Regions from separate parts of the Micromonospora sp. BRA006-A genome, predicted to be linked through region 1. Evidence: riboswitches for the same ligand, from Rfam matches in the RefSeq annotation. Region 1 holds a riboswitch; each other region holds the start of a gene.
What was found. A riboswitch is a leader RNA that binds a small molecule or an ion and turns the genes downstream of it on or off. The one in region 1 is predicted to bind cobalamin.
Positions count from the first base shown of each region.

Region 2: it holds a riboswitch for cobalamin, as region 1 does, so the genes downstream of both, NMK34_RS19375 (peptidase) here and NMK34_RS02705 (ABC transporter substrate-binding protein) in region 1, are expected to answer to the same signal.
Region 3: it holds a riboswitch for cobalamin, as region 1 does, so the genes downstream of both, NMK34_RS13350 (ribonucleoside-diphosphate reductase subunit alpha) here and NMK34_RS02705 (ABC transporter substrate-binding protein) in region 1, are expected to answer to the same signal.

Region 1 covers NZ_JANCLW010000001.1:531,497-536,539, forward strand. The annotation lists gene selD (selenide, water dikinase SelD) at 1-857, shown strand, start outside; gene NMK34_RS02685 (NUDIX domain-containing protein) at 854-1,363, shown strand; partial or broken gene NMK34_RS02690 (IS5/IS1182 family transposase) at 1,397-1,528, opposite strand; gene NMK34_RS02695 (hypothetical protein) at 1,720-1,842, shown strand; partial or broken gene NMK34_RS02700 (MFS transporter) at 1,872-2,111, opposite strand; cobalamin riboswitch at 2,700-2,884, shown strand; gene NMK34_RS02705 (ABC transporter substrate-binding protein) at 2,926-3,909, shown strand; gene NMK34_RS02710 (FecCD family ABC transporter permease) at 3,936-4,973, shown strand; partial or broken gene NMK34_RS02715 (ABC transporter ATP-binding protein) at 4,973-5,043, shown strand, end outside.
Region 2 covers NZ_JANCLW010000001.1:4,294,788-4,299,830, reverse strand. The annotation lists gene NMK34_RS19385 (beta-1,3-glucanase family protein) at 140-1,732, shown strand; gene NMK34_RS19380 (alkaline phosphatase PhoX) at 1,830-2,990, shown strand; cobalamin riboswitch at 3,176-3,324, shown strand; gene NMK34_RS19375 (peptidase) at 3,423-4,466, shown strand; gene NMK34_RS19370 (hypothetical protein) at 4,502-4,987, shown strand.
Region 3 covers NZ_JANCLW010000001.1:2,969,035-2,974,077, forward strand. The annotation lists gene NMK34_RS13345 (ribonucleotide-diphosphate reductase subunit beta) at 1-98, opposite strand, end outside; gene NMK34_RS13350 (ribonucleoside-diphosphate reductase subunit alpha) at 89-2,485, opposite strand; cobalamin riboswitch at 2,598-2,814, opposite strand; gene NMK34_RS13355 (PrsW family glutamic-type intramembrane protease) at 2,935-3,750, shown strand; gene NMK34_RS13360 (LysE family translocator) at 3,793-4,416, opposite strand; gene NMK34_RS13365 (acyl-CoA thioesterase) at 4,420-4,932, opposite strand.

The sequences.
Region 1 (5,043 bases):
TCATCTTGACAGTTGATTTCTTCACCCCCATTGATGACGACGCGCGGCGGTGGGGTGCGGTGACAGCCGCGAATGCCCTGTCGGATGTGTATGCCATGGGCGGGACGCCGGTGCTGGCGGCGAACCTCGTGGAGTGGCCCGACGAGACACTGCCGGCGGAGCTGTTGACCGAGGTCCTGCGAGGTGCCGACAGCATTGTCCGGAATGCGGGGGCCCGCATGGTGGGCGGGCACACTCTGCGCGGCGCGGTGCCGAAGTTCGGCATGGCCGTGGTGGGCTTTGTCCGTCCGGACGAGGTGCTCCGGATCAGCGCGGCGGCTCCTGGCGACCGGCTGATTCTGACCAAGCCGTTGGGCACCGGGGTGATATCGACCGCCCTGAAGAACGGCCTCGCTCCCGACTTTGCGAGAGCCGCCAGCTTCAGCTCGATGGTTGACCTGAACGACCGGGCCAGTCGGGTCGCCGTCCAACTCGGAATTCGGGCCGCCACCGATGTGACGGGATTCGGTCTCCTCGGGCATTTGCACGAGGTCTGCGAAGCGTCCCGTGTCTCGGCGGTTCTGACGGTCTCCGATCTTCCCGTTCTCCCAGGTCTGGACGAGTTGGTGAAGCTGGGAATGGTGCCGGGAGGTGCACTGCGCAATTGGGAGCACTACAGCGGTGCCGTACGGGGGCGCGTCCTTACTGACGAGGAACGGGCCGTGATCAGTGACCCGCAGACGTCCGGCGGCCTGCTGCTGGCTGCCGCCGAGGACCGCGTCGGCATGGTACTTTCCGCACTGACAGAGCAGGGCGTGGCTGGACAGGTGATCGGTTCACTGACGCACGGGTCGGATGCCACCATTGAACTGCGATGAACGACCCGAACGGCGTGGCCAGGATGAACGTTGCAAGCGTGCGAGACCCGGGTGAATCGCAGGGTGATCGGCCGATGGACGACTTGGTCCAATTCGCCCAGAAGGCGATCATTATTCACGACGGCAATCTGCTCATGGTCCGCAAGTCAGACGATCACCCTTACCACCCGGGATGTTGGGAGATTCCGGGAGGAAGGCTGCGGTCGGACGAATGCTTGGACGAGGGTCTGCGCCGAGAGGTGCATGAGGAGGTCGCGCTCGATGTCGCGCCTGCTCGGCCCCTGGCCATGTGGATGTGGCGACCGATCGGGGTAGACACGATCATCGTGGTCGTCCGCCAGTGTGCCATCGTCGGCGAGCCCGTCGCCTACCTGACGGCGAACGCGGTGCGTGAGCACATCTCCGATGTTCAATGGGTTCCGCTGGGCGAGGTTGATGGCTACCAGATCAACCGCACGGCGAAGCGCCCGATCCTCGACGCATTGGCACGCGTGACGGCCGGTTAAGGCGTGTTCTGCCGATCATGTAATGAGCCATTTTCATCCTGCGTGGCGGTCGGCTTCGACGCGGTGCAGGACGAGGATGGCCTGCACGATCGCGGTCGCTCGGCGTGGGCAGCAGCGCAGCTTGACCAGGATTTTCCAGGTCTTGAGGGTGGCGATCGCGCGCTCATCGTCTTCACCAAAGGCACCACCAACGACATCTACGTCGCACTCTCCACCGGCACCACATTCGCCCCCAGCACCAAATGGCACGACTACTTCGGCCTCACCAGCGAAACCACACTCTGAGCCCGACGGCGAGCGACGCCGGCCCGGATCGGGACCGGCGTCGCTCGCCGTTTACCTGCCGCTCCACCACGTTGCGCGAGCTGGAGGCAGGCCTGACCGACGGGCTGGCCTTCGCTGCCGCGCGTACGTTGCTGGTCGTGGCGGTTGTCGCGGTGCGGCTGCGGCAGCGGCGTCACCTGCGCCTGGCCACCTGACCGGCGGGGACGTGGGCGGAACCCGGGGAGACGATCGCGGTCAGGCCGGCGGTGGACAGCGTCGCCCCGCCCAGGTCGAGACGCCCACCGGTCGGGTCCCGCGATTCCGGGACCAGTATCCGGCCGGCGAGCAGGCAGATCACCACGATCGGGACGTTCACCAGGAAGATCGCACCCCAGGGCAGGTGAGCCAGGACGAGTCCGCCGATCGGCGGCCCGGCGGCGAAGCCCAGCGCACTGGTCGCCGCCCAGATGCCGATCGCCGGGGACCAGCAACAACATCTTCCCGCTCGTCCCCGGCGTGGACGGCGTGGTACGCGACGAGAAGGGCAACGTCCGCTGCGTGGTCCTGCACGATACGCCCCTTGGAACCTTCGCCGAACGCACCCTGATCGACCCTCGCGCAGCGTGGTTCTACCCGACGGCGTGGACCCGGTGCGGATCGCCACCGCCATGAACCCGGGCGATGTCATCCTGGATCGCGCTGACGCGCCGCATCAACTTCACCGCGGGCCAGCGCGTCCTTGTCCTCGGCGCCGTCGGCAACGCAGGTCGGATGGCGATCCAGATCGCGAAGTACCGTGCTCGCTCGTCGAGCTCTTCGACGTCTGCATCGCCGGCCTCATGCCCACGACCGAGGAGCCGGTCGCTGGCGGACGTGGCCTCGCACCTGCGCTCACGTATTGCTGCTCAGCCTCAGCCACGGCGCTCACTGTCGATCACGTGCCCTCGCCCAGCCACCGCGCACGAGAAAGGAGCCGGATGGGTTGCGGGCCGACAGCCACGCCGAGGCCGGTCCGGCGCGTCGGATTTCCCACAGCGGGTGCCCGGACCGGATCCGCGGCGAGCGCGGGCCGTTATGGTGGGGACGCCGTGGTGTTCGGGAAGCCGGTGTGATGCCGGCGCGGCCCTCGCCACTGTGATCGGGAGACCGTCGGCCCTCGTCGTTTCGCGAGGTCACTGGGCAGAGATGCCTGGGAAGGCCGGCCGGCGGTTGCTTGTCCCGTCAGCCAGGAGACCGGCCACGGCACGTTCGTCCCCGTCCACGAGGTGTTGGAAGGCGGTCCCGCTGTGCGGTTCCCCATGCCCTGGCGCGTTGCCGCGCCGTTGTTGCTGTCCACTGTGCTGCTCACCGGCTGCGGCGCCGATGCCAAGCCTGCTGCCGCACCACCGGCGGTGTCCGCTGGACCGGTCGCGGTGACCAACTGCGGCACCCCGGTGACCATCGCGGCGCCACCGATGCGGGTCGTCACCATGAACCAGGCCGCCACGGAGATCATGCTGGCCCTGGGCCTGCAAGATCGGATGATCGGCACGGCCTACCTCGACGACGCGATCCTGCCCGCCTACGCGGACGCCTACGCTAAGATCCCGGTGCTGGCCAAGGAGTACCCGACCAAGGAGAAGCTGCTCGAGGCTGAACCCGATTTCGTGTACGCGTCGTACAACAGCGCGTTCGGTGACGAGGGGGTCGGTGACCGCGCCGACTGGCAGAAACTCGGCGTCGGCACCTACATCTCCCCTGCCGGGTGCCCGGCGCAGACCCGGCAGGCGAAGCTCGCCATCGGCGACGTGTTCACCGAGATCCGCGAGCTCGCGGCGATCTTCGGGGTGAGCGACCGCGGCGAGAAGCTGATCGCCGACCACGAGGGCCGCATCGCCACGGCCGCAGGCACCGCCCGCAACGTGAAGGTCATGTGGTGGGACGGCGGCAGCGACGCCCCGAGCGTCGGCGCCTGCTGCGGCGCCCCCAACATGATCATGTCGGCGGCCGGGGTCACCAACGCCTTCGCCGACCTCACCGGCAGCTGGGGCGACACAAGCTGGGAGACCGTCACCGACCGCAACCCCGAGGTCATCGTGCTCGTCGACGCGAGCTGGGATCCCGCCGCGCAGAAGAAGACCTTCCTCGCCGGGCACCGCACCCTCAAGGACCTGCCCGCGGTCAAACAGCAGTGGTACGTGGTGATCCCGTTCTCGTCAACCACGGCCGGTGTCCGCAACGTCCTCGGCGTCGAAGCCCTCGCCCAGGGCATCGCCGCGCTGCCGTCCGGGGCCCCGAGCTGACCGCCGTCACCACCCGGCCCGCCCCGGTGCGCACCCACCGCCCGGTGCGGGCGGTCGGCCTGGCCGCGCTCGTGCTGGCTCTGGTCGCCGGTCTGGTGCTGTCGGTGGCCGTCGCGGTCACCATCGGCCCGGCCGACCTGACTGTCGGGACGGTGTGGACGGTCGTCGCCGGCCACCTGGGACTCGCGAACTCGGACGTGCCGCTGCTGCGCGACCACATCGTCTGGGACCTACGTTTGCCCCGGGTTCTCGGCGCCGCCACGGTGGGGGCGGGCCTGGCCGCGGCCGGTGCGGTCATGCAGACCGTCACCCGCAATCCCCTGGCGGACCCGTACCTGCTCGGGGTCTCCTCAGGGGCGTCGCTGGGCGCGGTCCTGGTGGTCGTGGCCGGCATCGGTAGTGGCGTAGCCGCGCTGACCGGCGGCGCCTTCCTCGGCGCCCTTGTCGCGTTCCTGCTGGTCGTGGGCCTGGCCGGGAGGTTCGGGGCATTGTCGCCGACGCGCGTGGTGCTGACCGGGGTCGCGGTGGGACAACTGTGCGCGGCACTGACCTCTTTCGTGATCATCTGGGTGGCCGACCCGCACGCCACGCAGAGCATCACGTTCTGGCTGTCCGGGTCGATGGCCCGCGCCGACTGGACGGCCCTGGGCTGGGCGGTACCGGTGCTGGTCGTGGTGCTGGCGGTGGTCGGCTGGCACGCCCGTACCCTCAACGCCTTCGCCTTCGGTGAGGAGGCCGCCGCGAGCCTCGGCGTCGAGGTGAACCGGCTGCGGTGGCTGCTGCTGGTCGGCACCGCCCTGCTGACCGCCGTGCTGGTCGCGGTCAGCGGCGCGATCGGGTTCGTCGGGCTGATCCTCCCGCACGCCGCCCGCCTGATCACCGGACCGGACCACCGGCGGCTGCTACCGGTCGCCGTGCTCGCCGGCGCCATCTTCCTGACCTGGGTCGACACCGCCGCCCGCACCGTCTTCGAACCGCGTGAGCTGCCGGTCGGGGTGCTGACGGCACTGGTCGGGGTGCCGGCGTTCTTCCTGATCCTGCGCCGCCGGGAGGTACGCGGCTGATGCTTCAGATCTCCGACGTCTCGTGGGCGGTGCCCGCCGCCCGCATCCTCGACCACGTCACCGGCACCGT
Region 2 (5,043 bases), 3.8 Mb from region 1:
CGGAGTGGATCTTAATCGACCGGTGACCTTCGCCGTGGCCCTGATCCATAGGCAAACACCTATTGACAAAACAATATTAACAATTGGACCCTGCTGAGAGAGCGCTCTCCCGTCCCCCTCTCTCCCGCGAGGTGTCGCCATGCGTCTCCGAAGAAGGCTGCTCGCCGCCGCGTCCGCCCTGCTCGCCGGGCTCACCGGCGCCGTCGTCGCCACGCCCGCCCAGGCGGTCGGACCGGCGTTGCTGCCGGTCACCGTCACCAACACCACCGGCCGCAGCGACCCGGTCTACCTCTACGTCATCGGCGTCCAGCTGTCCTCCGGCCGGCTCGGCTACGTCACCTCCGGCGGCGCCTTCGTGCCGTGGACCGGCGGGCAGATCCCGCCGTCGCCCGCGCCGGACGTCTCCATACCGGGCCCCGGCAACGGCGGCAGCACCACGATCCAGTTCCCCCGAGGCTTCTCCGGCCGGGCCTACTTCTCCCTCGGGCAGAAGCTGAAGTTCTTCCTCACCCCGGACGGACTGGTGCAGCCCGCGCCCTGGGCTGCCGGTGACGCGAACCGCGACATCCTCTTCGACTGGAGCGAGTTCACCTACAACGACTCCGGGCTGTGGCTCAACAGCTCCCAGGTCGACATGTTCGCGATCCCGCACGCGGTCACCGTGACCGGCGCCACCGGAGTCACCAAGCGCACCGGCGACGTGGTGGCCAACGGACGCAACGCGGTCATCGACGGGATCCGGGCGCAGCCGGGCTGGGCCGGCACCGTCCACACCCGCTCCGACGGGACCGTGCTGCGCGTCCTGGCTCCGGGCAAGGCGGCCGGGGCCGGCCTGCTCAGCACCACCTACCTGGACTCGTACATCGCCTCCGCGTGGAACGCGTACACCACCAAGACCCTGACCGTGACGCCCTTCGCCGACCAGCCCGCCATCCGGTACTACGGCCGCACCTCGGGCAACACCATGACCTTCACCAACGGCAGCGGCCAGGTCGTCGCCTCCTTCAACCGGCCCTCCTCGGCCAGCGTATGGGGCTGCGACGGCGACCTGCCCGCGCCGAACGACCAGGTGGTCGGCCCGATCTCGCGTACGCTCTGCGCCGCCCTCAACCGCGGCACGCTCGGCACCATCGACACCCAGCCCAGTACGAACGCCGCCGACTTCTACCGCAGCAACCCCACCAACCAGTACGCCCGCCTGATCCACGCCAACATGACCGACGGCCGGGCGTACGCGTTCGCCTTCGACGACGTCGGCGGATTCGAGTCGCTGGTGCACGACGGTGATCCCCGTTCGGCCGGACTGATCCTCAGCCCGTTCACCGGCGGTGGCGGCGGCACCCCGGCCACCGGGGTGCCAGTGGTCAGCAACTGGAACAACAAGTGCATCGACGTGCCGAGCTCCAACTTCGTCGACCGCGCGCCGTTGCAGATGTGGAACTGCAACAACACCAACGCGCAGAGGTGGACGTTCAGCGGCACGGCGCTCAAGAGCCAGAACAACAAGTGCATGGACGTCGACGCCGGGTCCACCGCGAACGGGGCGGCGGTGCAGCTCTACACCTGCAACGGCACCGGCGCCCAGCAGTTCACCCTGAACGCGGCCGGAGACCTGGTCAACCTCCAGGCCGGCAAGTGCGTCGACATCAAGGACTGGAACGGCGGCGACGGCGCGAGGCTCCAGCTCTGGGACTGCGGGGGCACGGCCAACCAGAAGTGGCGCAAGGGCTGACCGGCCTCGCACCGAGGCGTCCATCGACGTTCATCCAGCAGATCGATGTGCGTAAGCTCCGCCCGGTCGGATCTGGGGAACCTACCGAGGAGGTTCCATGGATCGTCGAGCAATGCTGCGGGCCACGGTCGTCGGTGCGGGCGCTGTCGCGCTGCCGTTCACCGCGTGGTCGGCGGCGTACGGCGCCCCGGCGCAGAACGCGGCGGGGCCCTACGGTGGGCTCCAGCCCGCCGACGCCAACGGCATCCAGTTGCCGGCCGGCTTCACCAGCTCGGTCGTCGCGCGGTCCCGTCGGACGGTGCCGGGGACGTCGTACACCTGGCACGACGCTCCGGACGGTGGCGCCGTGTTCCCGAACGGCACCGGGTGGATCTACGTGTCGAACTCGGAGGTGTCGGCCGGGGCGGGCGGCGGTGCCTCGCGCCTCGTCTTCGACTCCAGCGGCGCCGTGATCGGGGCGTCGCGGATACTCTCCGGCACCAACAACAACTGCGCCGGCGGGAAGACACCGTGGAACACCTGGCTCTCCTGCGAGGAGGTGTCCCTGGGCCGGGTCTTCGAGACGTACCCCCTCGGCGGGACCGCCGTGGCGCGTCCCGCGCTGGGCCGGTTCAAGCACGAGGCGGCCGCGGCCGACCCGGTCCGCCGGGTCGTCTACCTGACCGAGGACGAGACCGACGGCAAGTTCTACCGGTTCGTGCCGGCCACCTGGGGCGACCTCTCCGCCGGAACCCTCCAGGTCTTCCGCGCCGGTACGGCGACCTCCGGCACGTTCACCTGGGCCACGGTGCCCGATCCGGACGGCTCGCCCACCCCGACCCGGCAGCAGGTGTCCGGCGCGAAGACGTTCAACGGCGGCGAGGGCTGTCACTACGCGGATGACACCGTCTGGTTCACCACGAAGGGCGACAACCGCGTCTGGCAGGTCAACCTGGCCGCCGGCACGTACGAGCTCGCCTACGACGACAACCTGGTCGGTCCGGGCGCCCCTCCGCTCACCGGGGTCGACAACATCACCGGATCCACGGCAGGTGACCTGTACGTCGCCGAGGACGGCGGGAACATGGAGATCTGCATGATCACGCCGGACGACAAGATCTCCGTCTTCCTGCGGATCACCGGACAGAGCGGTTCGGAGATCACCGGCCCGGCGTTCACCCCGGCGGGGGACCGGCTGTACTTCTCGTCGCAACGCGGCACGACCGGCTCGTCGTCCGGCGGCATCACCTACTGCGTCACCGGGCCGTTCCGCCGATGACCGACTGCCGGCCCTGCTGACAGTGACCCCACGGCGAAGGACGCCCGGTCTCCACCGGGCGTCCTTCGCCGGCGCGCCTACCCGGACGCGCCGGGACGACGTCTCGGCGCCGGGATGTGAAACGGCGACTCCGCCGGCCGTCACGGCACGTGGCCGGGCCCTGGCGCATTGACATCGGCGCTCCGGCCACAGCAGACTGTCGCGACAACTCAACCACTGCGTGTACGTGCGGGGGAAGACCGGTCGAAATCCGGCGCTGGCCCGCAACGGTAGGCCGCCCAGAGAGACTCTGCGGCGGCGAGCCCGAATACCCGTCGTACGCGTGTATCCGCTCCCCACCCGTCGTGGCCCACGGGTCGGAGTCCCGGTCGACGCGGCGTTGCCTCGGTCGTCCGGGCTTTCGACGACCGCCGGGCCGGAAAGGCGCTTCCGATGGTCGTCCGCCGAAGCCGGCACCGCCTGCTCGCGCTCCTCTGCGGCGTACTCGCCGCCCTCACCCTCACCACACCCGCCGTCGCCGCCCCCGAGCGCGCCGCCCTCACCCGCCCGGAGGCCGCCGGCGGCTGGCTCGCCCGGCAACTCGTCGACGGCGAACGCTTCGAGGCGGTCTTCGACGGGGTCGCCTACCCCGACCAGGGGCTGACCCTCGACGCCGTGTTCGCCTTCGCCGCCGGCGGCGTGGCCGACGACCACGGCGCCGACGCGCTGGCCTGGGTCACCCGGCCCGACATCCGCGACGGCTACCTCGGCGACGGTGTCTCCGAGGCGTACGCGGGCGCGACCGCCAAGCTCGCCCTCGCCGTGCAGGTGCGCGGCGGCGACCCGGCCGACGTCGGCGGGGTGGACCTGATCGCCCGGCTGCGTTCGCTCCAGACGCCGGCCGGCCGGTTCAGCGACCGGTCCGCGTACGGCGACTACAGCAACGCGTTCAGCCAGTCGTTCGCGTTGCTGGCGCTGGACCGTACCGCGGCCGGGGCGCCACCGGCGGCGGCCGCCTGGCTGGCCGGCACCCGGTGCCCGGACGGCGGCTACCCGCTGCTGCCCGCGCAACCGGCCTGCACGTCCGACGTGGACGCCACCGCTCTCGCGACGCAGGCCCTGCGCGCCGCGGACCGTCCGGCCGACGCCGCCGCCGGGCTGCGCTGGCTGGTGTCCGTTCAGCGTGCCGACGGCGGCTTCACCAACGCGGCCGGCACACCGAACGCCAACAGCACCGGTCTCGCCGCGCAGGCCCTGCGCGACGGTCACCGGCTGCCGGCCTGGGCGCGGGCCCGGGCATTCCTCGCCGGACTCCAGGTCGGCTGCGCCGGGACGCCCGCCGACCGGGGCGCTGTCGACTTCGACGGTGGCGGGTTCGACCCGGCCACCGCGCCCCGGGCCACCGCCCAGGCCGTCCTCGGTCTCACCGGGATCGGGTACGCCCGTCTGTCCGCCGCCGGCGCCGACCCCGGCGCACCGGCGCTCGCCTGCCCGTGAACCCCTTCGCCGCTCACCCGATCACAGGAGGACCCGTGTTCCGTCACCGTTCCACCGCCCGCACCTGGCTGGCCGGCCTGCTGGCCGCCGTCGTGGCCGGCGTCGCGCTGACCGCAGTCGAACCCGCGCCCCGGGCGGCGCACGCCGCCGCCTGCGCCGGCACCTCGGGAGTCACTGTGGTCGTCGACTTCGCCGCGCTCGGCGGTGGCGTCCAGGTCGCGTGTGCGCCGGGCGATCCGGCCACCGGCCTGGCCGCGCTCCAGGCCGCCGGCTTCACCGTCACCGGCACCGCCCGTTGGGGCCTGGCCTTCGTCTGCCGGATCAACGGCAAGCCCACCGCCGCGACCGAGCCGTGCGTCAACACCCCGCCGGCCACGGCGTACTGGTCGTACTGGCATGCGTCCAGCGGCGGTGCCTGGTCCTACAGTACGTCTGGGGCGACCGGCTACAACCCCGCGCCGGGCAGCGTCGAGGGCTGGTCCTTCGGCGCCGGCGCCCCGCCGAGCATCGCCGCTCCCTGAACCGTCCGCTGCGAACGGTGTGACCAGCGGCGCACCGGGTGCCGGCAACTGCTCTG
Region 3 (5,043 bases), 2.4 Mb from region 1:
CGGTCGAAGAAGCGCGGGTAGCGCATCGGCCGCAGGGTCAGGTCCATGCCGGGGTCGAGCAGCATGTGCCGGGTCGGTGCGGTGGTGGTCACTGGCATGCCTCGCAGCTCTCGGGGTTCTCCAGGGAACAGGCCAGCGCCTCGTCGTCGCTCACGGCGGAGACCACGCCGGAGACCGGGGCGAGCACCGGGGCGACGGTGGCCTGCTGGATGCGGGTGGCGGGACGGGAACGCAGGTAGTACGTGGTCTTCAGCCCGGCCTTCCAGGCGTACAGGTACATCGAGGACAGCTTGCCGATGGTCGGCGCGCTCAGGAACAGGTTCAGCGACTGGGACTGGTCGACGAACGGCGCCCGCGCGGCGGCCAGGTCGATCAGCGCCCGCTGCGGCAGCTCCCAGGCGGTGCGGAACAGCTCCCGCACCGGCGCGGGCAGCTCGGCGATGTCCTGCACCGAGCCCTCGGCCCGCTTGATCCGGTCGCGGACCTGCGGCGTCCACAGCCCGCGCGCCTTCAGCTCCCGCACCAGGTACGTGTTGACCTGGAGGAACTCCCCGGACATGGTCTCGCGCTTGAACAGGTTGGACACCTGCGGCTCGACGCACTCGTAGCAACCGGCGATGGAGGCGATGGTGGCGGTCGGCGCGATCGCCACCAGCAGCGAGTTGCGCAGCCCGTGGGCGGCGATCCGCTCGCGCAGCGCCGCCCACCGTCCGGCCTGCGCCGGCTCCGCGCCCCACAGGTCCGGGTGCAGGTCACCCTTCGCGGCCCGGGTCTGCGGGTACGCCGGATGCGGCCCGAACCGCTCGGCCAGCCCGGCGGACGTCTCCAGCGCGGTCAGCAGGATCTCCTCCTGCACGCGGGTGGACAACTCCTTGGCCTGCGCCGAGTCGAACGGCAGGCGCAGCGTGAAGAACGCGTCCTGCAACCCCATCAGCCCCAGCCCGACCGGCCGCCAGCGCGGGTTCGACGCCGCCGCCTGCGCGGCCGGGTAGTAGTTGATGTCGATCACCCGGTCGAGGAACACCACGGCCGTGCGTACCGTGGCGCGCAGCCGCTCCCAGTCCACGCCGTCGGCGGTGACGTGGGCGCCGAGGTTCACCGAGCCGAGGTTGCACACCGCCGTCTCGGTGTCGTCGTTGACCTCCAGGATCTCGGTGCACAGGTTGGACAGGTGGATCACGTTGCCCGGCTCGCCGGTCTGGTTGGACAGGCGGTTCGCGGCGTCCTTGAACGTCATCCAGCCGTTGCCGGTCTGCGCGAGCGTGCGCATCATCCGCCCGTACAGATCCCGGGCCCGGACCGTGCGGATCGCGTTCTTCTCCGCCGCCCGGTACGCGGCGTCGAACGCCTCGCCGTACAGGTCGGGCAGCTCCGGGGCGTCCGACGGGTCGACGAGCGACCACTCGCCGTCGGCCTCGACCCGGCGCATGAACTCGTCCGGGATCCAGTTGGCCAGGTTGAGGTTGTGCGTACGCCGGGACTCCTCGCCGGTGTTGTCCCGCAGCTCCAGGAACTCCTCCACGTCCGGGTGCCACGGCTCCAGGTAGACGCAGGCCGCGCCCTTGCGCCGGCCGCCCTGGTTGACCGCGGCCACCCCGGCGTCGAGCGTCTTGAGGAACGGCACGATGCCGTTGGAGCGGCCGTTCGTGCCCCGGATCAGCGCGCCCCGGCCGCGCACCCGCGACCAGGAGATGCCGATGCCGCCGGAGAACTTCGACAGCTTCGCCACCTGGTGGTACCGCTCGTAGATCGAGTCCAGCTCGTCGCGCGGCGAGTCGACCAGGAAGCACGACGACATCTGGGTGTGCCGGGTGCCGGAGTTGAACAGCGTGGGGGAGCTGGGCAGGTACGCCAGGCTGGACATCAGCCGGTAGAAGCCGACCGCCTCGCCGGGGGTGCGGGACAGCCCGCAGGCCACCCGCAGCAGCCAGTACTGCGGCGTCTCCACCACCAGCCGCGACTGCGGGTGCCGCAGCAGGTAGCGGTCGGCGACCGTACGCAGTCCGAAGTACTCGAACCGCCGGTCGCCGTCCGGGTCCACGGCGTCGTCGAGCTTGCGGGCGTGCCGGGCCACGAACGCGGCCGTCTCGTCGCCGATCAGTCCCAGCCCGTGCGCGTACGCGATCGACTGGCTGAAGCTCGCCACGCCCTGACCGCGGACCTCCTTGTCCACGTACGCGGCCAGCAGCCGCGCCGCGAGCTTCGAGTACTGCGGCTCCTCGCCGATCAGCTCCGCCGCGGTCTGGATCGACAACCGGTCCAGCTCGGCGGTGGTCGCCCCGTCGTAGAGCCCGCTGATCGTCTTCGTGGCCACCCGCAGCGGGTCCACCTCGTCCAGGTCGGCGACCCAGCGCTCGACCGCCCGGACGATCTTGCCGACGTCCACCGGCTCGGTGTCGCCGTCCCGCTTGCGTACCCGCATCGCGAGCCGGCGGGGTTCGGACCCCCCGCCGGTGGACGGGGGACTCTCCTGCACGACAGTCATGACCTCTCCTCGCTGTCACCGTCTGGAGACGGCGGGAGACGCCAACGGGCACGGCGCGGCCGGCCCGGCTGCTGGCGTCGGTCGTCCCGCGCGACCTCCGGCCGCCGTACGCGGAGGCGTACGGCGCGCTGGCAGGTCTTCGGACTCGCGGGCCCGACCGGGGTCGCCGGTCGCCTACCGGCCGTCGCTTCCCAGGCCGGTGGCCCAGTGCTGTTGACGGCTGTCGTTCCCACTCACCGCTGCGGGGCAGTCCCGGATTCCCACCGGGTTCCCTCTTGCCTCGGCCCCGCCCCGGAGGGCTCGGCCGAACCAGCTGCGGCACCACCATATATGGCGGTGAGGGCTTCCACGCAACACCAGATGTCGTGTCGGCGTGTTGGAATGATCTCACCGTCCACAGTGCCTACCCCCGATTCCGGCGCGACCCGGCGGACGCGATACTCGGCGGTATGGGGAATACCGGACGCCGCTGGGCGTGGGTGGCGGTCCTGCTCGTCGGCGTCGGGCTTCACCTGCTGGTGCTGGAGACACTCGCCGGCACCGGGACCGTCACGTTCGTCCCGGCGCTGATCGTGCTCGGCGCGTGCGTCGCGCCCGCCACGTTCCTGGCCTTCGCCCAGGGACGGCCGGCCCGCCGCCCGGTCCCCGGCTCCGTCGTCGGCGTCGCCGCGCTCCTCGGCGGCGTGGTCGGTGTGGTCGCCGCCGGCTGGCTGGAGTACGGCACGCTGCACCGCCTCGGCGTCCTGCCGATGACGCTCGTCGGCCTGGCCGAGGAGACCGCCAAGCTGATCGTGCCGGCCGGCATCCTGCTGCTGTGGCGGCGGCACCCCTCCCCGGCGCAGGGCCTGGTGATCGGCGTGGCCTCCGGCGCCGGGTTCGCCGCGCTGGAGACCATGGGGTACGCGTTCGCCGCCTTCGTCGGGTCGGAGGGCAACCTCGGCGCGGTCGAGCGGACGCTGCTGGTACGCGGTCTCACCGCGCCCGCCGCGCACCTGGCCTGGACCGGGCTGACCGCCGCCGCGTTGTTCGCGTTCGCCGCCGCGCCCGGTGGCCGGAAGCTGGCGGCGTTCCTGCTCACCTTCGCCGCCGCCGTCACGCTGCACACCTGCTGGGACACGTTCGGCACCCAGCCCGCGTACGTGTTCATCGGCGCCGTGTCGCTGGGCTGGGTGCTGTTGCGCCTGCACCTGGACCGCGAGCGGCCGGCCCCGTCCGGGGCGCCGGTGGTGCCGGCATCCCGGGAGACGGCAGCGCACGCCGGCTGAGCCGGGCGGCCGGCCGTCCGGCGCCGCGCCGTCCGGTGCGTCTCAGCCGGCGGCCAGCCGGACGCCGAGCGCGACGAAGGCGACAGCGCAGAGCCGGTCGACGCGCCGCGACCAGCGGCTGTCGCCCCACCGCCTGGCGAACCGCCCGGCGCCCACGCCGAGCGCCAGGTCCACGGCGAGCTGCACCGCGACGAACAGCACCCCGAGCAGCACCAGCTGCGCCGCCACCGGGCCCGCCTCGGGCCGGACGAACTGCGGCAGGAACGCCACGCTGAACAGGATCATCTTCGGGTTGAGCAGGTTCGTCAGCAGGCCGCGCCGGAAGGCCCGCCCGGCGCCGCCGTCCGGCCGGTCCGCCGGTGCGCCGGGCCGGCCGGTGCCGCGCAGCGCCCGCAGGCCCAGCACGATGAGGTACGCCGCACCGGCCCACCGGATCGCGGTGAACAGCACCGGGGACGCGGCGATCAGCGTGGCGAGCCCGGCCACCACGGCGGCGACGTGCACCGCCTCCCCGGCGGCGACCCCGAGCGCGGCCACCGCGCCCGCCCGTGCGCCGTACCGGGTGGCGTTCGCGAGCACGAACATCATGTCCGGCCCCGGGGTGAGCATGAGCACCACGATCGCGGCCAGGTAACCCGCGAGCGTGGCCGCCGACAGTCCGAGCACCGCTCAGCCCTCCCCGGCGCCGTCGAGCAGCGCCCGGCGCAGCGCCAGCCGGTGCTCGCGCCGGATCTGCGCCTCCCGGTAGCGCCGCCGGTCGCCGTCGGTCTCGGCGTGCAGCGGCGGCACCGGCCGGGGCTGCCCGTCGTCGTCGACCGCCACCATCACCAGGTGCGCGGTCGCCACGTCCACCGGCGGCACGGCGCGGTCCCACCGGTCCGCGCTGACCTTCACCGCCACCTCCATCGAGCTGCGGCCGGCCCAGGTGATCCGGGCGTCCACGTGGACCACGTCCCCGACGCGTACCGCGCGCAGGAACGCGGTCTCGTCGATGGCGGCGGTGACGGCCGGGCCGTCGGAGTGGCGGGCGGCGACCACACCGGCGACCGAGTCGATCAGGTTGAGGATGCGTCCGCCGTGGACCGTGCCCATCAGGTTGGTGTGGTGCTGGTCCATGATCTGCGACAGGGTCAGGTGCGAGGCCGACGGTGGTCGGCCGGTGAGCGTGATGGTGTCGGGCACTGTGCGGTTCCGTCCTCGCAGAAGCGGACCGCCGACCGGCCGGGGTGTGCACGTCGAGGACACGCCGACGGCCTGCGTACGACGTGTCACCCGCCCGACCCACCCGCGAGG